4 regions of the Streptomyces sp. NPDC059477 genome follow, and region 1 is predicted to be linked to each of the others. Evidence: riboswitches for the same ligand, from Rfam matches in the RefSeq annotation. Region 1 holds a riboswitch; each other region holds the start of a gene.
What was found. A riboswitch is a leader RNA that binds a small molecule or an ion and turns the genes downstream of it on or off. The one in region 1 is predicted to bind cyclic di-AMP.

Region 1 (4,767 bases):
GTGGTCGTGCCGCTGCTCCAGCGGCACCGGATCCTCACCCAGGTCTCCGGCGACCATCTGGAGGTGATCAAACTGATCCCGCCGCTGATCGTGGGGGAGAAGGAGGTCGACCGGTTCGTGGACGCCTTCACGGAGATCATGGACGACGCGCACAGCGGTGGCGGGCTGATCTGGGACTTCGGCAGGACGCTGGTGAAGCAGGCGGTGGCCAACAGGTGAGCTGGTGAAGCCGGCGGTGGCCGACAGGTGAGCTGGTGAAGCCGGCGGTGGCCGACAGGTGAGCTGGTGAAGCCGGCGGTGGCCGCCGACAGGTGAGGGTGAGCACCGGCCACCGGGAAGACTCTTGTCTCTGAGGCAAGGAATTTGCCTTAGAGGTAAGAATCCGGCTCAATGGAGGGCATGAGCCACCCTCACGACGTCGAGCCGGAGGCGGCCGAGCCGCTGCCGGCCGTCGCCCCGCAGCTGCGCGCCCTGCGCCGCCGGGCCTCGCTCACCCTGGAGGCCGCGGCCCGCGCCGCCGGACTGTCGCCCGCCCACCTCTCCCGGCTGGAGACCGGCGGGCGCCAGCCCTCGCTCCCCATGCTGCTCTCCCTCGCCCGTGTCTACGGTACGACGGTCTCCGAGCTGCTCGGCGAGACCGTCCCCGACCGGGACGCCGTCCTGCGCGCCGCCCACAAGGATCCGACCGAGGCGGGCGGCTGGACGTACTGGCAGGCCGGCGCGCCCGGCCGGGGCATGCAGGCGCTGCGCGTCCAGGTGCCCTACGGCTCCCAGGGCGACATCGTGCGCGTGCATCCCGGCGAGGAGTGGCTGTATGTCCTCACGGGCCGGCTGCGGCTGCGCCTCGGGGACTCCGCCCATCAGCTCGGTGCCGGGGACAGCGCGCACTTCGACTCGCTGACCCCGCACCGGATCGCCGCTCAGGACCCGGACGGGGTCGAGCTGCTGTTCGTCCACACCCTCTTGCAGAGCCCCACGGCCGCGCTGTGCCTCGGCCCGATCACGGGAGAAAAAACGCCATGAGTGAGCCCAAGGCGATCAAGCCCAAGGAGAAGCGGCACCTCGGTGTCTGGCTGAGGCTGTTCATCTACGTCGTGGCCGGGCACGTCTTCGCCACGTTCCTGTATCTGCTGTTCGAGGTCGGCGGGAAGTAGCCGGCCCGGCGGCCGGTCGGGGCGGGACCGGGCGGGCGGGACCAGGCGGGCGGGACCAGGCGGAGCGGGCGCTCAGTCGAGCAGCCGTTCCCGCAGCCGGTCGCGCCGCTCCGGGGTGATCCGCAGGGCCCGCTCCAGATAGGCGTCGACGCCGCCCCAGGTCTCGTCGATGGTGTCGATCGCCGCGGTCAGATACTCGGCGCGCGCGTCGAAGAGCGGGCTGATCAGCTCCATGACCTCCGGGGCGTAGGCGGAGGGGGAGGTGCCGCTGCGGCGCACCTTGTACCGGCGGTGGGTGGCGTTGGACTCCAGATAGTCCGCGAGGATCGCCTCGCGCTCCACGCCGACCGCCAGCAGAGTCACCGCGATGGACAGACCCGCGCGGTCCTTGCCGGCCGCGCAGTGCATCAGGGCCGGGACGCTGTCCTCGGCGAGGGCGTGCAGCACCCGGGAGTGCTCGGCGGTGCGCTCCTTGATGATCACGCGGTACGAGTCGACCATCCGGCTCTCGGCCCGGCCCCCGGAGAGGATCTCCCGCAGCAGGGCCACATCGCCGTCCCGGATCATCGTCCAGAACTCGGCGCCGTCGGCGGGGTCGCTCAGCGGCAGGTTCAGATTGCGCACACCGGGCAGCTCGACGTCCTGGCCTTCGAGGCGCTGGTCCGCGGCGTTGCGGAAGTCGAAGATCGTGTGCAGCCCGAGGGTGGCCAGGAACGCGGCGTCCTCGGGGGTCGCGTGCGCGAGATGGCCGCTGCGGTACAGCACTCCGTGGCGCACCCGGCGGCCGTCCACGGTCGGCAGTCCGCCGACATCGCGGAAGTTGCGGACTCCGGCCAGTTCGGGCTCGGTCGAGGGGACCTGTTGCGTCACGGGGGCTCCTCCCAGTCGGCTGGCCCGCCCGGCTCCGTCGCCGGGCGGCAGCTGCCCTTCGACGATACGACATGACGAAACGGCCGAAATGGCGACAAAGTTGGCCGAGATGCCTTCTGTGTCGCATCTGGGACCCCTGTCCGAATTGAAAGTCTAAGTGGCCTTGATGACCACTCGCCACAACTCGCTGCGGAATAAAGAAAGGTGGAGCAGGGGCACGTGAGCAGCGTCATATCCGTGACCGTGTGTCGCCCGTCATGCTCACGTAATCAAGGTGTTTTCCAAGGCTCTTCGAGCGATTCGACAGGGCCATTGCGACAGAGGGTGACCGGGAATTCCCGCTACGGATCAAGAAGAGGACCTTCGGGTGGAACCTCTTGCTTGTCCCTTTGCGTCTTGGTCGCTTACGTTCGCCACCGAATCCGGACGGAACGCCGAATCCTGCCGCCGTCCGGAACCCGCACTAACCCACCCGTGTTCGGCAGGAGCGGGGGACCCACAGGACTTCACCGCCTGTTCCGGTCTCCGGAACGGCTAGGGGTTTAGTCGCGCAATTCCCGCGACCGGGCATCTCCAGCCCGCACCCGACAGCTCACCTCGCAGGCGCCGGAGAGGAATTCGTCATGCCCGCGAAGGGTAAGCACCGCCGTCCCAGGACCTTGCGTCTCACCCGCTCCATCGCCGTCGCCGGAACCGGCGGCGCCGCACTCGCCCTGCCGCTCATGGGAGCCACCGGCGCCCACGCGGCCACCGGGGAGTCGGTCCCGCACAAGCCCGCCGGCTCCGTCACCGCCGCCGCTCCCGCCTCGGCGCCCCAGCAGACCGTTGCGCAGGTCACCGACCAGCAGCCCACCGCACCGCGGACGAGCGTGCGGACCTACTCCGTGAAGGTGGGCGACTATCTCGCGAAGATCGCCGACGAGCAGGACATCAGCGGTGGCTGGCAGCGGATCTACGAGGACAACCGCGAGGCCGTGGGCGGCGATCCGTCGCTCATCCACCCCGGCCTGAAGCTCACCCTCGGCGCCCAGGCGTCCAGCGGCGACGCGTCCTCGGACACCACCGCCTCCGAGGCGCCGAGCACCCAGTCCTCGGGCTCCATCGAGTCCCAGGCGTCGGACGCCCCGACACAGCGGGACGAGTCGTCGTCACCGTCCTCGTCGTCCGAGTCGCAGTCGGCGGCCTCCGGGGAGAGCACCAGCACCAGCACCGGTACGAGCACCGGCGCCTACAGCCTCCCGGTCACGGGCGGCGGCGTCGGCACGCCGTACCACCAGACCGGCAGCATGTGGTCCAGCGGCTACCACACCGGTGTCGACTTCACGGTCTCCACCGGCACCTCGCTCAAGGCCGTCGGCGCCGGTACGGTCGTCTCGGCCGGCTGGGGCGGCGCGTACGGCAACGAGGTCGTCATCAAGCTCGCCGACGGCTACTACGCCGAGTACGCCCATCTGTCCTCGCTGTCCGTCTCGGCGGGCCAGTCCGTGACCGCCGGACAGCAGATCGGTCTCTCCGGCGCGACCGGCAATGTCACCGGCCCGCACCTGCACTTCGAGATCCGGACCGGGCCCGACTACGGCTCGGACGTGGACCCCGTCGCCTATCTGCGCTCCAAGGGCCTCTCCGTCGGCTGAGGCACCGCCGCGCTCCACTCCGAAGGCCGGACCCCCGATCCCCGGGTCCGGCCTTCGGCGCGTATCACTTCTGTCACTTCTGATGGTCCGTCGGATATCCAGGTATTCCGCGCTTGACCAAGGTTTGGGCCGTGGCCTATCTCACCGCCCGTCAACCCCGTATTACGGTCGCGTAGGTCACATTCGAGGAGGAATCATGGCTCGATGTGGCAGACGATTCGGAGAATGACAGCAGATCGGTGATCGGGTCGTACGTGGCGCTGGGGGACAGCTTCACCGAAGGTGTGGGCGACCCCGGCCCCGACGGGGCGCTCGTCGGCTGGGCGGACCGGTTCGCGGTGCTGCTCGCGGACCGGTGTCCGGAAGGCGACTTCAACTACACGAACCTCGCGGTGCGGGGCAAACTGCTCGATCAGATCGTGGCGGACCAGGTGCCGCGGGCCGTGGACCTGGCACCCGATCTGATCTCGTTCACCGCGGGCGGCAATGACATCCTGCGCCCCGGCAGCGACCCGGACGACGTCGCCGAGCGCTTCGAGCGCGCGGTCGCCGTCCTGACCGAGACGGCCGGCACGGTCCTGGTGACGACCGGCTTCGACACCCGCGGGGTGCCGCTGTTCAAGCATCTGCGCGGCAAGATCGCGACGTACAACGGGCATGTCCGGGCCGTGGCCGACCGCTATGGCTGCCCGGTCCTCGACCTGTGGTCCCTGAAGTCCGTCCAGGACCGCCGGGCCTGGGACGACGACCGGCTCCACCTCTCACCCGACGGCCATACCCGGGTGGCCCTGCGGGCCGGCCAGGCGCTCGGCGTCGATGTCCCGGCCGACCCCGAACAGGCCTGGCCCCCGCAGCCGCCGCGCGGCACCCTCGACGTCCGCCGGGACGACGTCCACTGGGCCCGTGAGTATCTGGTGCCCTGGATCGGCCGCAGGCTGCGCGGCGAATCCTCGGGCGACCATGTGACGGCCAAGGGCACGCTGTCCCCGGACGACATCAGAACCCGCATCGAGTCGGTGGCGCGAGTGGCCTGACTCGGTCCGGGGGCGGCTCTCAGAGCGAGTCCAGACCCAGTTCCCGGGCCAGGGCCTCGTCCACCCACTGTTGTG
Region 2 (4,767 bases), on a different contig from region 1:
CCCCCGGCCGCCCCCGCCGCGACCGCGAGCCAGGCCGCCACGGCGACCCACAGCAGCACCTCGGCCGGGGTCGCCAGCCAGGAGATGTCCATCGCGATCCCGACCGAGAGCATCGCGGCGGCGGTCGTGCCCATGGCGAAGACGGTGGCCCAGCGCCGTACGTCGTAGGCGCGCAGCCGGGTACCGGGCCGGGCCACCTCCGCCACGAGCAGTACGACGTACGCGGCCACCGCGAGGATGAGTACGGCGCCGGTCACCGTGCGCAGGACGCCGTTGTCGTCGGAGTTCCAGAGGTAGAGGTCCGGGCCATTGGCGGCGATCAGCCGCGAACCGGCGAGCGCCGAGAGGGCGAGCGCGCCGACCGCGATCCAGTGATCCCCGGCCCCCTCCCACACCTGGCGCATGTCGAAACGGGTCAGGGCGAGCGCGTACAGGACGAGCCCGAGCCAGAACAGCACCATCGCGGTGTGTCCGAGCCAGGCGACCCCTTCCGCTTTCGCGAGGGTCGCGCCGAGCACCGCGAGCCCCTGGGTGGCGACACATCCCAGGAACACCGTGCCCGGCATCCGCTCCCGCCAGTGGGTCACGACGATCACGATCAGCACCGGCCACACCAGCGCGGCCGGCGCCAGCAGGGCCTCGGCGAGAGGCTGCCAGTTCTGCGCGGACAGGCCCGTGCCGACGACCGTGGTCGCGGCGACCGCGGTGAGGGCGTCGGGCGTCCACGCCTCCGTCGGCCCGCTCGCGCGGTCCCGCAGCAGCCGCGTCACGCAGTCCGCCGCCAGGACCAGCCACGCGACCCCGGCCACCACCAGCACGATGGCGGACAGCACCTCGTGGCCGGCCGACCGCAGCCCGACGGACACGATGCCGGTCGCCAGCACAGCGGCCCCGGCCACCGGCGGACGCCGCGCCCACCAGGCGCTGAGGGATGAGGTGCCGGACGTGGACATGGGGCGATGGTAAGGAGCGCGCCGCCGGGCGGGGGCGGGGCGCGCACGCGGGCGGACAGAAAATCGCGGGATCTCCGGCCGCGCCCGGCGCGCGCCCGGCGTGCAGAGCCCCGTCAGGCGGGCCGCACCACACTGTGGATCGACGACTCACCGTCGTAGTAGATCGACTCCTCGCGTACGTACGCCCCCGGCTTCGGCGCGTGGATCATCATGCCGTTGCCGATGTAGAGGCCGACGTGGGTGACGTCGTCGTAGAAGAAGACCAGGTCACCGGGTTGGGCGGCGGAGAGGGAGACGGTGGTGCCGGAGTTCACCTGGTCATAGGTGACGCGCGGGAGATCGACGCCTGCGGCCTTCCAGGCGGCCTGGGTGAGACCGGAGCAGTCGTAGGAGTCGGGGCCGGTGGCGCCCCAGACGTACGGCTTTCCGACCTGTGTGCGAGCGAACGCGATGGCTTTGTCCGCCTTGGTGGCGTACGAGGGATCCGCCGGGTCGGTGGAGGGGGACTCCGCGCCGGAGCCCGTGGAACCGCTGGAGCCCGTGGAACCGGTCGAGCCGGTCGACTCCTCGGCCCGCCGCTGGGCCTCCGCCTCCGCCGCCTCCTCCTGGCGGCGCTGCTCCTCCGCCTGCTGCTGGGCCAGCTCCGCGGCCTTGCGGTCGGCCTCCTCCTGCTTCTTCCGTTCGATCTCCGCGAGGCGGGCCTTCTCCTGCGCGGTCAGCTCGGAGAGCAGCTCGCGCGCGTCCGTGAGTTTTTGCTGGACGGTCGCCTTGGCCGTCTTGAGGTCGTCCTGGGTCTCGGTGAGCGTCTCCAGGCTCTCCCCGGCCTCCTGGCGCTTCTCCATCGTCTCGGACTGCTGGGTGAAGTACTCGTCGACCGCGGTCTTCTGCCGCTCGGTGAGCCGGCCCATGAGCTGGGCCTGGTCGAAGTAGTCCTGCGGCGAGTCGGCGAGCAGGAAGGTCGCCGTGTCGAGGGCGGCGGCCCCCGTGCGGTACTGGGCGGCGGCGTAGGAACCCAGCTCCTCGCGCGCGTCGTTCAGTTTCTGGGTGCGCTGCGCCACGTCGTCCAGAAGGGTGTCGACGCGCTCGCGCTGCTTGGTGGTCTTCTCTTTGGCCGCGTTGTACTTCTCCGTCGCCGACTCGGCCTGGCGGTAGAGGTCGTCGACCTTCTTCTCGACCTCCTCAAGGCTCGGCCTGTCGTCCGTGGGAGCGGCATTGGCCGTCTGCGAGAGCAGGGCGACGGAGGTGAGGGCGGCCGTGGCGAGGGCGGGGGTGCGTATGCCTGCCACGCGCGCCCCCGAGGGGCGGGACTTGCGGTGCGACGCCAAGGAGGCGACTCCTTCCATGGGCCGCCTACCGGGTTAGCTGTCGGGTTCGGGCGAGTGCTTCGGAAGGGTTGCCCTACGGTCGCCTCCCCGCGGGGAGTTCGGACCGATTCACCCCGGATCGCGGTGGGTCCCCGGCTCCGGCCGCCGCAAGGCGCACCGGACTCGGCGGAGGCGGGACGGCCCGGCGACGTTCGCCGGTGGGGGTCGTTCGGCCTGTCCGGAACCGTAGCCAACTCATGTGCCGCCTGTGAAGGTTGGTGGGTGATATGCCCGATACATTTTCGTGACCTTTCTGTAGCGCCGCCGCGCTGCGTCGCGCTGTGTCGCCAAAGCGGACGGATCTATGGCGAGTTGTCCGGAGCGGGGGTCCGCGCGGGGGCGTACGTGCGATGTGCGGGGTGTACGGCAATGGCTGCGCCCTACGTGGATGACCGCGCCCTATGGACCCCCTCCCCAGCCGGTTTCACCGGCGTGTCGTGCCCTGTCGGCATCCGCGCGGTGCGCTCGCGCCCTTTCCGTCCGTTACCGAACGTCACCCCCCGGACCTGCCGGGTGAGGGGCGGCGGGGTCGCCGATCTCACGGTCCAGCCGCCCGGCGGCGGGGTATCCGGCCGGGGCGGCCACGGGTTGTCAGTGGGGCGGCCTAGACTCGGAGAGCGATGAGCAGCCTCTTTGACGACAGCTTCCTGGCGGACCTCCAGGGCCCCAAGGCCCACCCGGAGGAGCCCCCGCCACCGCCCGACGACGAACACGCACCGGAGGAGATTCCGGACGACCTGTTCGGCGGGAAGTTCGACGCGCCCCCGAGCCGGGACGCGTACTACCGCGACGGCGCCCCGCGGCCCGCGATCGACCCGGCCGCGCTCCTGGAGGGGCTCAACGACAACCAGCGCGCGGCCGTCGTCCACTCCGGCACCCCGCTGCTCATCGTGGCCGGTGCCGGTTCCGGCAAGACACGTGTGCTCACGCACCGCATCGCCTACCTGCTCGCCGAGCGGGGCGTCCACCCCGGCCAGATCCTCGCGATCACCTTCACCAACAAGGCCGCCGGTGAGATGCGGGAGCGCGTCGAGCAGCTCGTCGGCCCGCGCGCGAACGCGATGTGGGTCATGACCTTCCACAGCGCCTGTGTGCGCATCCTGCGGCGGGAGTCCAAGAAGCTCGGTTTCACGTCGTCGTTCTCGATCTACGACGCGGCCGACTCCAAACGTCTGATGGCCCTGGTCTGCCGTGACCTGGACCTCGACCCCAAGCGCTACCCGCCCAAGTCCTTCAGCGCCAAGATCAGCAACCTGAAGAACGAGCTGATCGACGAGGAGGACTTCGCCGCACAGGCGACCGAAGGCTTCGAGAAGACCCTCGCCCAGGCGTACGCGATGTACCAGTCACGCCTGCGCGAGGCGAACGCGCTCGACTTCGACGACCTGATCATGACGACGGTCAACCTCCTGCGCGCGTTCCCCGACGTCGCCGAGCACTACCGCCGCCGCTTCCGGCACGTCCTGGTGGACGAGTACCAGGACACCAACCACGCCCAGTACGCGCTCGTGCGCGAACTCGTCGGCACCGGTGAGTACGACGAGGACATCCCGCCCGGCGACCAGGACCCGGCCCCCGCCGAACTGTGCGTCGTCGGCGACGCGGACCAGTCGATCTACGCCTTCCGCGGCGCGACGATCCGCAACATCCTCCGGTTCGAGGAGGACTACCCCGACGCGACGACGATCCTGCTGGAGCAGAACTACCGCTCCACCCAGACGATCCTCACCGCCGCCAACGCGGTCATCGAGCGCAATGAGTCCCGCCGCCCCAAGAACCTGTGGACCAACGCGGGCGCGGGCGCGCGCATCACCGGCTATGTCGCCGACACCGAGCACGACGAGGCACAGTTCGTCGCCGACGAGATCGACCGCCTCACGGACGCGGGCCAGGCCAAGGTCGGCGATGTCGCGGTCTTCTACCGTACGAACGCCCAGTCCCGGGTCTTCGAAGAGATCTTCATCCGCGTCGGACTGCCCTACAAGGTCGTCGGCGGCGTCCGCTTCTACGAGCGCAAGGAGGTCCGGGACGTCCTGGCCTATCTGCGGGTGCTCGCCAACCCCGAGGACTCGGTGCCGCTGCGCCGCATCCTCAACGTCCCCAAGCGGGGTATCGGCGACCGCGCGGAGGCGATGATCGACGCCCTCTCCCAGCGCGAGAGGATCAGCTTCCCGCAGGCGCTCAAGCGGGTGGACGAGGCGTACGGCATGGCCGCGCGGTCGACGAACGCCGTGCGGCGGTTCAACACGCTGATGGAGGATCTCCGGACGATCGTGGAGTCCGGCGCCGGACCGGCCACCATCCTGGAGGCCGTGCTCGAACGCACCGGCTACCTCGCCGAGTTGCAGGCGTCCACCGACCCGCAGGACGAGACCCGGATCGAGAACCTCCAGGAACTCGCCGCCGTCGCCCTGGAGTTCGAACAGGAGCGGGGCGAGGGCGCACAGCCC
Region 3 (4,767 bases), on a different contig from region 1:
TGGATCCCTACGCGAAGCTCCTGGAGGAGCGGATCGTCTTTCTGGGCACACCCGTGGACGACATCGCGGCCAACGATGTGATGGCGCAGTTCATGCATCTCGAACACCAGGACCCGGACCGTGACATCTCGCTCTACATCAATTCCCCCGGCGGTGCCTTCAGCGCGATGACCGCGATCTACGACACCATCCAGTACGTGCGCTGCGACGTGGAGACGATCTGTCTGGGGCAGGCCGGTTCCATGGCGGCGGTGCTGCTGGCGGCCGGCACGCCCGGCAAGCGACTGACGCTGCCCGGCGCCCGGATGGTGGTCCGTCAGCCGTCGCTGCCCGAGCCGATCGAGGGACGGACCAGCGATCTGACGATCCAGGCGGCGGAACTGGCGCGGGTGCGCACCCGGCTGGAGGAGATGCTCGTACGGCACACCGGGCGTCCGCGGGACCGGGTGAGCGCGGACATGGAGCGGGATCTGGTGCTCACGGCGCCCGAGGCGCTGGAGTACGGGCTGGTGGACCGGATCATCGGCAGCCGCCGCACGACGGGGACGGGGTGAGCGGGGGATGCTGCCTCCCGAGCACCCGCCGCTGCCCGCGCTGACCCGCGCGGAGGGCGAACTGATCGACCGTTATCTGGACGCGGTCGATCTGCTGGGCCGGATCAATCCGGCGCGGCCCGGCGACACGTATCGCGCGCTGCGGGCCGCGCAGGCGCTGGTGGCGAAGGCGGCCGAGCTGCGTGACGCGCTCGCGCTGATGCACCACCGGGGCGAGTCGGAGATGTCCTCGCCCACGCTCGCGCGGGCGCTGCGCGTGCTGGACGGCGAGCGCCGCACCGCGCGGGTCTCGCTGCCCCCGCGCTCCGACAGTTGAGGCCCCGTCAGGCGCGTGCGCGGATTCGTCCGGCTACTCGGAACGACGGACTCCGGTGTCAAACGGACCAAATGGCTTACGTCCATTCGGCGTATCAGATGGTCATTTTGCCGAACCGGCACGCTCGTCCAACGCGCCCCAGACGGGGCGGAAGGGAGGGCTCCGGTGCTGGTCCAGGGCTCGCGCGCACCTTGACACGCGTTCGCACACCAGGTTGTCCACCCGAACGGATGAGTGGTGAGTAACGCCACAAATCCCCGATTCCATTGGGTTTTTAGGTCACGTGTAGGTGAAGATCCCTGACTGACGACAAGACCCCGCCACCGCGGCGGGGCGGTCCGGGCGGACGCCGAATCCTGCCGCCGCCCGGATGCCCGGTCGACAGGAGTGGATCGGCAGGAGTGGAGGACCCGGGCACGACGGGTCGCCGGAGCGCAGTTCGGCTCCGAGCGGTCCTTGGGGTGAAGCCGCCTTCGGGCGGCCGGGCTACTTCGCCAGCCCGAATCCGACAGGTCATCCTTCACAGGCGGCTGACGAAGGGTTGCGCATGACCGCGCTCAATCGTGTCCCGTCGCTCATGGCACGGGCCGGTACGGCCTCGGCACTGACGCTCGCCGCCGTCGGTGGCTCTGTCATGGTTCCGGGGTTCGCCTCGGAGGCATCGGCCGCCACACACGCGACCAAGGCGCTCCAGGTCGCCGCTTCGAAGAAGGGCTCGCCCTACAAGTGGGGAGCCACCGGCCCCAACCGCTTCGACTGCTCAGGGCTGACGCTGTACGCGTTCAACAAGGCCGGCAAGAAGCTGCCCCGTACGGCCGCCCAGCAGTACAACAAGACCAAACACATCTCGGCCGGCAGCCGCAAGGCCGGTGACCTGGTGTTCTTCCACTTCGGCTCGAACATCTACCACGTCGGCATCTACGCCGGTAAGGGCAAGATCTGGCACTCCCCGAAGACCGGGGACGTGGTCCGCCTCCAGAAGATCTGGACCAAGAGCGTCTGGTACGGCCGTGTGAAGTGACGCCCGCTCCGCGAGGCCGCCTCGATGGCACCGGGCCCCTTCGGGGTGCGCGGTGCCGGGGGCGGCCTGGGCGGGGCGGGCTGATCGAGGGTGCCGGGGTGCCTTGGGGCGGGCCTGGTTGGCTGGGGTGCGCTGACGCCGTGTGGCGGGCCTTGCCGGCTGGGTTCGGTGACGCCGTGGGCGGCCTTGGGTCGGCTGAGGGTGCCGTGATGCCGTGCGGCGGCCTGAGTTGGCTGAGGGTGCCGTGATGCCATGCGGCGGCCCTGGTTGGCTGGGGTGCGGTGACGCCGTGCGGCGGGCCTTGCTGCTGAGGGTGCTGTGGCGCCGGGGGCGGCCCGGCTGAGAGTGCCCGTGGTGCCGGAGGGTGTGGGTCGCGGTGGCGGCGTGGACCTGCCTGCGGCGAGGTGCGTCGGCGGGGCGTGGCTGCCCTGCCGGGGTGTGGCCTCACCAACGGCGTCGGCGGGCCGTGGGTCTGAGGCTGCCTCAGGGGCACGAGGTGCACCTCGTGCCCCTGGACGCCGATCGGGTGTGGCCGCCCGGGCGGTGCAGGGCGACGGCCACGAGGTTCGCTGCCGGATGGCCTGCGGCCACCTCGGCAGGTTCCGGCAGCCGCGACGGCGGCACCGAGTGAAACGACCCCGGCGGGGTGGTGACGGCGTCTCCGACGCGCCGTCAGTGCCCGGGGTCGTTCCCGACCCCGCGCGGGGCGTCGGCGGCCGGCGGCGTGTGACGGCGCCTCACCGAGCCGCCGACGGGCGCGCGGCGACAACGACCCGTGGCCTGGTTGCCGACGTGGGCGGGGGAAATCGCCCGCGCCTGAGCCGCCGACGGGCGTGGGCGACGGCCCCTGGCCGAGCTGCCGACGAGCGCCGGGCACCCCGCCCGTGGCCAAGTTGCCGACGAGCCCCGGGCACCCGCCCGTACCCGAGCCACCGTCAGGCACGGAGACAACCACCCGTGCCCGAGCTGCCGACGCGCAGAGGCACCCGCCCGTGTCGACCTCGCTTGAAAGCAGAAGGCGGCACCACGGCCCGCCCCGTGGGCGCGGACCAGCACCCGGGCGGAACGACCCCGGCCCGGCGCCACGCCGTACGGGCATGACGGGCCCGCTCGGGCCATCAGGGGGCCCGCACCCCGCAGGAACCGTAGACGGCGGAAACCCGTCACGTCGGGTGGCCCTGACGGTCCGTCGACGGACGTCGGGCCAGATGTGACCGGCCCCCGGTACCACCCCAGCGCCGCTCGGCGGGAAGGCGCCCGGGGCCGAGCGCCCCGGCCCCGGCAAGGGCGACGCCCGCGTTCGCCGAGCGCAACGGAAACGCCCCCGATCGCCCGCCAGCCTCAGGCGACACCCGTCCCCTCGGCTCATCCACCCCGCACGGGCCGCGCGCCGCCCAGCGACCCGCCCGTACGGGCTCACCCCACGTCGGGATCGGCCGCGCCCCGCACCGAGGTCTCCCCGGCGGGCAGCGCATGGGCGCTCTCACGGCTCGCCCCGGCCTCTGCGAGGGGTCCCGGGTCGGGGCCACCACTCCAGGCGCTCCCGCCGCTTCCAGACCCCACTGCGCCCCTGCCACCCGCATCCCGATCCGCGCCCCTGCCGACCAGCTCGGCCCCGCCGGGCCTCGCCGATCCCGGCCCCTGCCACTCACATCCCCGTGAGCCCCCACCGCCACCTCCGGCTCCGCCGAAACGTTTCCTGACCGTCCGGCGACCCGATGCCGTCGTCATTCCCCGAGACTCAAACCCCTCGTGGCCCCGGCTGCCCGCGAAACGTTCCCTCCGGTTGGCGTAGTGCCGTGGTGACCGGGCGGGACGGGAAGGGCCAGGGGAGTTCGATGGAGACCGTCTTGCCGCCCTCCGCCGTGGGGCGGACTCTGAGTTTTCCGCCGCATTCGGCGGCCAGCCAGCGGATGATGACCAGACCGCGGCCGTTGTCCTGCTGCACCGCGGCGGGGAGGCGCTTGGGGAAACGGGGGTGACTGTCCGTCACACCGATGCGGAGCAACTCGTCGCGCTCCAGTTTCAGGTCCACCGTGAAGGTGGGTGACTGCCCGAACGTGTGTTGCACGGCGTTGGTGGCGAGTTCGGAGACGATGAGCCGGACGCTGTCCGCGAGGTCGCTGTCCGGTGGCAGCCCCCATTCGGCCAGGGTGTCGACCGCATACCCTCGTGCCCCGGAGACCGAGGCGGGATCGCTCGGCAGAGTGACGGATGCTTCCAGAAGATCTGCCATGGCGACGTCGTCCCTTTCCCACGGGACCGCAGTCCGACACGAAGCGGATGGTTCGAGTACGGTCCCGGACTGGTGCTACATCGCCAGCCTGCCACTAGCGCGGCGCTCTAGGCGGCGATCCACCAAGATATGCATATATCTGTCGCTCAATGCGGTGAACTCTGCGACGGCAGAGCGTATTTGGGCGACCCGGAAGGAGTAAGGAGTACCCCATGCAGCACGGTCCCGTGGTGCGCCGCCGGAAACTCGGCGCAGAACTGCGTTCCCTGCGCACCCGCGTGGGGCTCACCAGCGGCGAGGCGGCCGGTCTGGTCGGCTGGCACCAGTCGAAGGTCAGCCGGATCGAGACCGGCGCCAGCGGGGTGAAACCGGCCGATGTGCGGTTGCTCCTGGACGCGTACGGCGTGCAGGACCCCGACCTGCGGGAACTGCTGGTGGTGCTGGCCGGTTCGGAGGAGAGCGGGCGGCATCACTGGTGGCACGCCTACCGGGGTGTGCTGCCGCCGACGTACCGCGATTTCATCAGTCTGGAGTCACAGGCGACCGCCATGCGCACACTGGAGACATCGGTGATCCCGGGGCTGCTCCAGACCCGGGAGTACGCCCGCGCGGTGACCCGGGCGGCCGTCGAGGGGCAGGA
Region 4 (4,767 bases), on a different contig from region 1:
CCGGGGACGCCTGGCGGGAGCTGTGGCTGTGCCGTCTGGAGGCGCTCGAACCGGTCCTGCACGCGTGGCTGGAACATCAGGTCCGCGACGGTCACTGGCGGGCCGGTGACGTCCGGGAGAGGTACGGCGCGATCGAGGCGGCCGTGCTCGCGGTCGGCGGCTGGTAGGACCCGTACCACGACACCGTGCTCCGGCTGGTCGAGCACCTCCCGGCCGACCGGGTGCGCGGGCTGCTCGGCCCCTGGCCGCACGAGTACCCCGACCGGGGCCGCCCGCCCGGTCCGGCGATCGGCTTCCTCCAGGAGACCCTGCGCTGGTGGGACCACTGGCTCAAGGGCCGGGACACGCGCGTGCTCGCCGATCCCCTCCTGCGCGCGTACCTCACCGAGAGCCATCCGCCGGCGCCCGCGTACGCCACCCTGCCCGGCCGCTGGACCGCCGAGCCCGCCTGGCCCTCCCCGTACGTCACCCACGTCACGTACGCCCTCCAGGGCGCCCCCGTGCCGGTACGGTCCCCGATGCACACCGGGGTCGACGCGGGCGCCTTCCTGCCGCGCGGGGGCGACGCCGATCTGCCGCCGGACCAGCGCGCGGAGGACGGGCGGTCGGTCTGCTTCGAGTTCCCGGTCGGTGAGCGGACCTCGGTGCTGGGGCGCCCGCGGGTCAGGCTGCGGCTGCGCTGCGAGGTGCCGCGCGGGCAGGTGATCGCCCGGCTGTGCGACGTCGCCCCGGACGGCGCCTCGGCCCTGGTGACCCGGGGCGTGCTGAACCTGTCCGCGCGGAGGGGCCCGGACCGGTCGGTGCCGTGGCCGCCGGGCGCGACCGAGGAGGTGACCTTCGAGCTGGGCGGCACGGGCCACGTCTTCGCGCCGGGGCACCGGGTACGGCTCGCGGTCTCCTCCGCGTACTGGCCCTGGGTCTGGCCGCAGCCCGGCTCCGAGGCAGGTTTCACCCTGGACCCGGCGGGCAGCGCGCTGGAGCTGCCGGTACGGCGGGAAGAGCCCGACGCCGGGGCGGCCCGGGGGGAGCGGGGGGACCAGGCGGACTGGGCGGACCGGGGGGATGGGGCGGACCGGGGGGAGAGGGAGGACCGCTCGGGCCAGGGGGACCGTGAGGACGGCTTGGACTGGGGGGACTGGGGGGTCCGGAGGGTCCAGGAGAGTCAGGCGGAGCAGGAGGCCCGGGAAGGCCAGGAGGCCCGGGAAGGCCGGGCTGCCCGGGAAGGCCGAGCGGGCCAGGAGGCCCGAGAGAGCCAGGCGGCCTGGGAGAGCCAGGCGGACCAAGCCGACCGGCTGGGTCGGCGGCCCTGGGCCGAGCCCGAGCAGGCCGAGCCGCTCGGTGTCGTCTCCCCCCTCACCCTGGACGAGCCGCGGCCCGCGCGGCTGGTGGTGCGGGACGTCGCCCGGGGCGAGTGGCGGCTGGAGGTCGATCCCCGGCCCGGCGGCACCCAGGTGCATCCCGACGGGCTGGAGGCCACCGAGGAGGCGCTGGAGTCGTACACGATCCGCGACGGCGACGCGTTGTCCGCGCGCACCCGCTCGGACCGGACGATCCGGCTGCACCGGCCGGAGTCGGCCTGGGACACGACGGTCCGGGCGCGGTCGGAGATCGGCTGCACGGATACGGAGTTTTTGACCTCTAATGAGGTGATTTGCACCCAAGGCGACGAGGTGGTCTTCCACCGCACCTGGGAGCGACGGATTCCACGGACCGCTGGTTAGTAGGCACTTGGGCTCAATGCCCGATTTACCACTCTTGCGCTCGGACGTGACTTGACTCACTCCCGCCCACGCGCGGCGTTTCCCCGGCCATCCCCCGATCCACCTTTCCCGTTCACCGAGTTGACCCTTTTCGGTCGCAAAGGATCATGTGGGTCAGATAAGGGTGCGAAGATCAGAAGCGGCATTTTGTGATTCCGCCACTTGTTTCCGACATCCGCTCTCGCATACGTTCCCGGCCAGTCGGGCGGACGCCTAGTCCTGCCACCGCCCGCACCAACCCACTAGATCCACGGCAGGAGCGGGGGACCCAGGTAAGTCGCCGGGCCGGACGTCGTACGACGCACCGGAACGGCTCGGGGTGAAGCCGTGCCCGCAAGGGCCGGCCGGGCACCTCCCCGCCCGAACCCGACAGCTCACCTCGCAGGCGTAGGAGAGGAACAGTTCCCCATGTCCGTACACCGCTCCACGCGTGTTCGCCGCCTCGCCCGCAAGCTCGCCGTCGCCGGCACCGGCGCCGCCGTGCTCGCCCTCCCGCTCATCGGCGCCACCAGCGCCTCCGCCGCCTCGCCGACCGTCATCTCGGCGGCCACCTCCGCGTACCCGAACAGCCTCGACGGCTGGATCCGGCAGTCGCTCGACATCATGGCCCAGAACGGCATCCCGGGCAGCTACAACGGCATCTACCGCAATGTGATGCGCGAGTCCTCCGGCAACCCGGCCGCCGTCAACAACTGGGACTCCAACGCCGCCGCCGGCACCCCGTCCAAGGGCCTGCTCCAGGTGATCGACCCGACCTTCGCCGCGTACCACGTCTCGGGCACGCTGAACGACCCGTACGACCCGATCGCCAACATCGTCGCCGCGTGCAACTACGCGGCGGACCGGTACGGGTCGATCGACAACGTCTTCGGCGCCTACTGAGCGCTCCGCGCCTGAGCGGCCTCACCGGCCGTACGGCCTTTCCGGCGGTTCCCTTTGCGGGTTGGGGCTCGCAAAGGGAAATCAACCAGATCTTCCACCGGGCCGTCTCGACCGTTTCTCCGAGGTGAATTCCCGTCAGGGAAAAAGTCGTTCGAGGACGACGGCGATGCCGTCGTCCTCGTTCGATGTGGTGACCTCGTCGGCGACCGCCTTGAGTTCGGGATGGGCGTTGGCCATCGCCACCCCGTACCCGGCCCAGTCGAACATCGGGATGTCGTTGGGCATGTCCCCGAACGCGATGGTGTCCTCGGCCCGCGCCCCCAGCCGCCGGGCCGCGAGCGCCAGGCCGGTCGCCTTGGTCACCCCGCACGGCTGGAGCTCGACCGTGCCCGGCCCCGACATGGTGACCGTCGCGAGCGAACCGACCACCGCGCGGGCCACCGACGCCAACTCGTCGTCGGACAGCTCCGGATGGCGCAGCAGCACCTTGCTGATCGGCTCGGTCCACAGTTCGTCGCGGCGCCGGACCCGCACCGCGGGCAGCGTCGGATGCGGCATCAGATAGCCCGGCTCGATCAGCGTGAGGCCCTCGACACCGTCCTGGTCGACCGCCGCGTACACCTCGCCGACCTCGGCCTCGATCTTGCCGATGGCGGTCTCCGCCAGTTCCCGGTCCAGGGTGACCGACCACAGCAGCCGGTCCGCGCCGGCGTCGTAGAGCTGCGCGCCCTGGCCGCACACCGCCAGGCCCGTGCTGCCCAGTTGCTCCAGGAGCGGGCGCACCCGCGGGGCCGGCCGGCCGGTGACCACGAGATGCCGGGCACCGGCCTCGGTGATCCGCGCGAGCGCGGCCAGCGAGCGGTCGGAGAAGGTGTCGTCGCCGCGCAGAAGTGTTCCGTCGAGGTCGGTGGCGACGAGGGCGTACGTGGTGCGCGCGGTGCGTGCGGCATATGCAGTGGGTGCGGCCATGATCAGAGAATACGGACATCGCGCGGCCCCGACCCGGCCGGAACCGGACGCCGGACGGGTTCCCTCACGTCCCGCCCGTCCCCGTCAACTCCCCTGTACCATGCGGGCTTTCACTCTCGGAGCCCTGTTCCCGAGTGCTGAAAACGGGTCCGCTTTTCACTCAGAGGTGGGGTAGCCCGAGGCGGCCATGGGCTGCCGCCGGGGGGTGGTGCGGGGGGTACGGGAGGAGGGCGGGGTGCGCAGTGGGACGTGGGGACGTGTCGCGGCCGACGTCCGCACCGTGTTCAGCCGTTGCCGTGCCGGTGGGTGCGCCAGAGTCGGTGGACGTGCTTGACCGCCGGGCGGACGGAGCGGGCGAGCATCGTGGCGAACGGCAGGGGGTCGTCACCCGCCAGCCAGGCCAGTTCCGTCGTCGTCGCGCGGCGGGGGGCGTGCGGGGTGGTGTAGCCGCTGCGGCGGTAGGCGAGGAGAGCGGGCAGGTCGATGTTCTCCACGATGTACCGATGGCCGGGGCGCTGCCCGCCCTCGGGGACCGGGCGGCCGGTCAGGTCCAGGTGGAGCGCGCGGACGACGTCCACCCCCGACTCGCTCTCGAAGAGCCGGAACTGGGCGCCCGTACGCGGGTTGAAGTCGAGGAGTTTGTACTGTCCGTCGCGGCGGTCGAAGCGCAGGTCGAGATCGATGACACCGGTGAAGCCGATCTGCTCGATGAAACGCGCGGCGAGATCGGCGAGTTCCGGATTCCGGACGACATACGCGTTCGCCGTCATTCCGGCGTGCGGAGGCCAGGAACGCACCTTGACACCGGTGAACAGGGCGAGCGGGGTGCTGTCGGCGGCGAAGCAGCCGTGCACGATCCAGTCCTCGGCGAACTCGCGCGGCAGGTACTCCTGGAGGATCACGCCGAGGTCGCCCGAGCCGCCGCCGGGGTCGGTGTCGCCGTCAGCGGCGGTCGCGGTGAGGGCTCCCGGGCGGCCCCGTCCGGGGGCGGTCCAGTCGCGGGCCAGCGCCAGCAGGCGCTCGCGGGTGGTGATCCGGGTGGTGCCGTGCACGGCGGGGCGCCGACGCCGTACGAACGCCTCGCGGTTCTTCGCCACCACCGGGAAGCGGGCGCGTTCGGCGAAGGCGGCGATGTCGTCGTACGTCGCCGGTACGA

Region 2: it holds a riboswitch for cyclic di-AMP, as region 1 does, so the genes downstream of both, ACFXAZ_RS04255 (NlpC/P60 family protein) here and ACFXAZ_RS30715 (peptidoglycan DD-metalloendopeptidase family protein) in region 1, are expected to answer to the same signal.
Region 3: it holds a riboswitch for cyclic di-AMP, as region 1 does, so the genes downstream of both, ACFXAZ_RS35045 (C40 family peptidase) here and ACFXAZ_RS30715 (peptidoglycan DD-metalloendopeptidase family protein) in region 1, are expected to answer to the same signal.
Region 4: it holds a riboswitch for cyclic di-AMP, as region 1 does, so the genes downstream of both, ACFXAZ_RS00600 (transglycosylase SLT domain-containing protein) here and ACFXAZ_RS30715 (peptidoglycan DD-metalloendopeptidase family protein) in region 1, are expected to answer to the same signal.

The regions. Positions count from the first base shown of each region.
Region 1 is NZ_JBHYUG010000084.1:739-5,505, reverse strand. Features, by position in the region: gene ACFXAZ_RS30735 (aspartate aminotransferase family protein) at 1-219, shown strand, start outside; gene ACFXAZ_RS30730 (helix-turn-helix domain-containing protein) at 391-1,023, shown strand; gene ACFXAZ_RS30725 (DUF6126 family protein) at 1,020-1,154, shown strand; gene ACFXAZ_RS30720 (tyrosine-protein phosphatase) at 1,227-2,024, opposite strand; cyclic di-AMP (ydaO/yuaA leader) riboswitch at 2,447-2,643, shown strand; gene ACFXAZ_RS30715 (peptidoglycan DD-metalloendopeptidase family protein) at 2,648-3,658, shown strand; gene ACFXAZ_RS30710 (SGNH/GDSL hydrolase family protein) at 3,898-4,692, shown strand; gene ACFXAZ_RS30705 (TetR/AcrR family transcriptional regulator) at 4,712-4,767, opposite strand, start outside.
Region 2 is NZ_JBHYUG010000005.1:108,259-113,025, forward strand. Features, by position in the region: gene ACFXAZ_RS04250 (tellurite resistance/C4-dicarboxylate transporter family protein) at 1-953, opposite strand, end outside; gene ACFXAZ_RS04255 (NlpC/P60 family protein) at 1,067-2,278, opposite strand; cyclic di-AMP (ydaO/yuaA leader) riboswitch at 2,285-2,456, opposite strand; gene pcrA (DNA helicase PcrA) at 2,938-4,767, shown strand, end outside.
Region 3 is NZ_JBHYUG010000114.1:561-5,327, forward strand. Features, by position in the region: gene ACFXAZ_RS35035 (ATP-dependent Clp protease proteolytic subunit) at 1-554, shown strand, start outside; gene ACFXAZ_RS35040 (hypothetical protein) at 562-870, shown strand; cyclic di-AMP (ydaO/yuaA leader) riboswitch at 1,208-1,414, shown strand; gene ACFXAZ_RS35045 (C40 family peptidase) at 1,418-1,891, shown strand; gene ACFXAZ_RS35050 (ATP-binding protein) at 3,633-4,127, opposite strand; gene ACFXAZ_RS35055 (helix-turn-helix domain-containing protein) at 4,340-4,767, shown strand, end outside.
Region 4 is NZ_JBHYUG010000001.1:119,247-124,013, reverse strand. Features, by position in the region: partial or broken gene ACFXAZ_RS00610 (CocE/NonD family hydrolase) at 1-989, shown strand, start outside; partial or broken gene ACFXAZ_RS00605 (peptidase S15) at 1,314-1,721, shown strand; cyclic di-AMP (ydaO/yuaA leader) riboswitch at 1,991-2,163, shown strand; gene ACFXAZ_RS00600 (transglycosylase SLT domain-containing protein) at 2,169-2,642, shown strand; gene ACFXAZ_RS00595 (HAD family hydrolase) at 2,778-3,611, opposite strand; gene ACFXAZ_RS00590 (ATP-grasp domain-containing protein) at 3,896-4,767, opposite strand, start outside.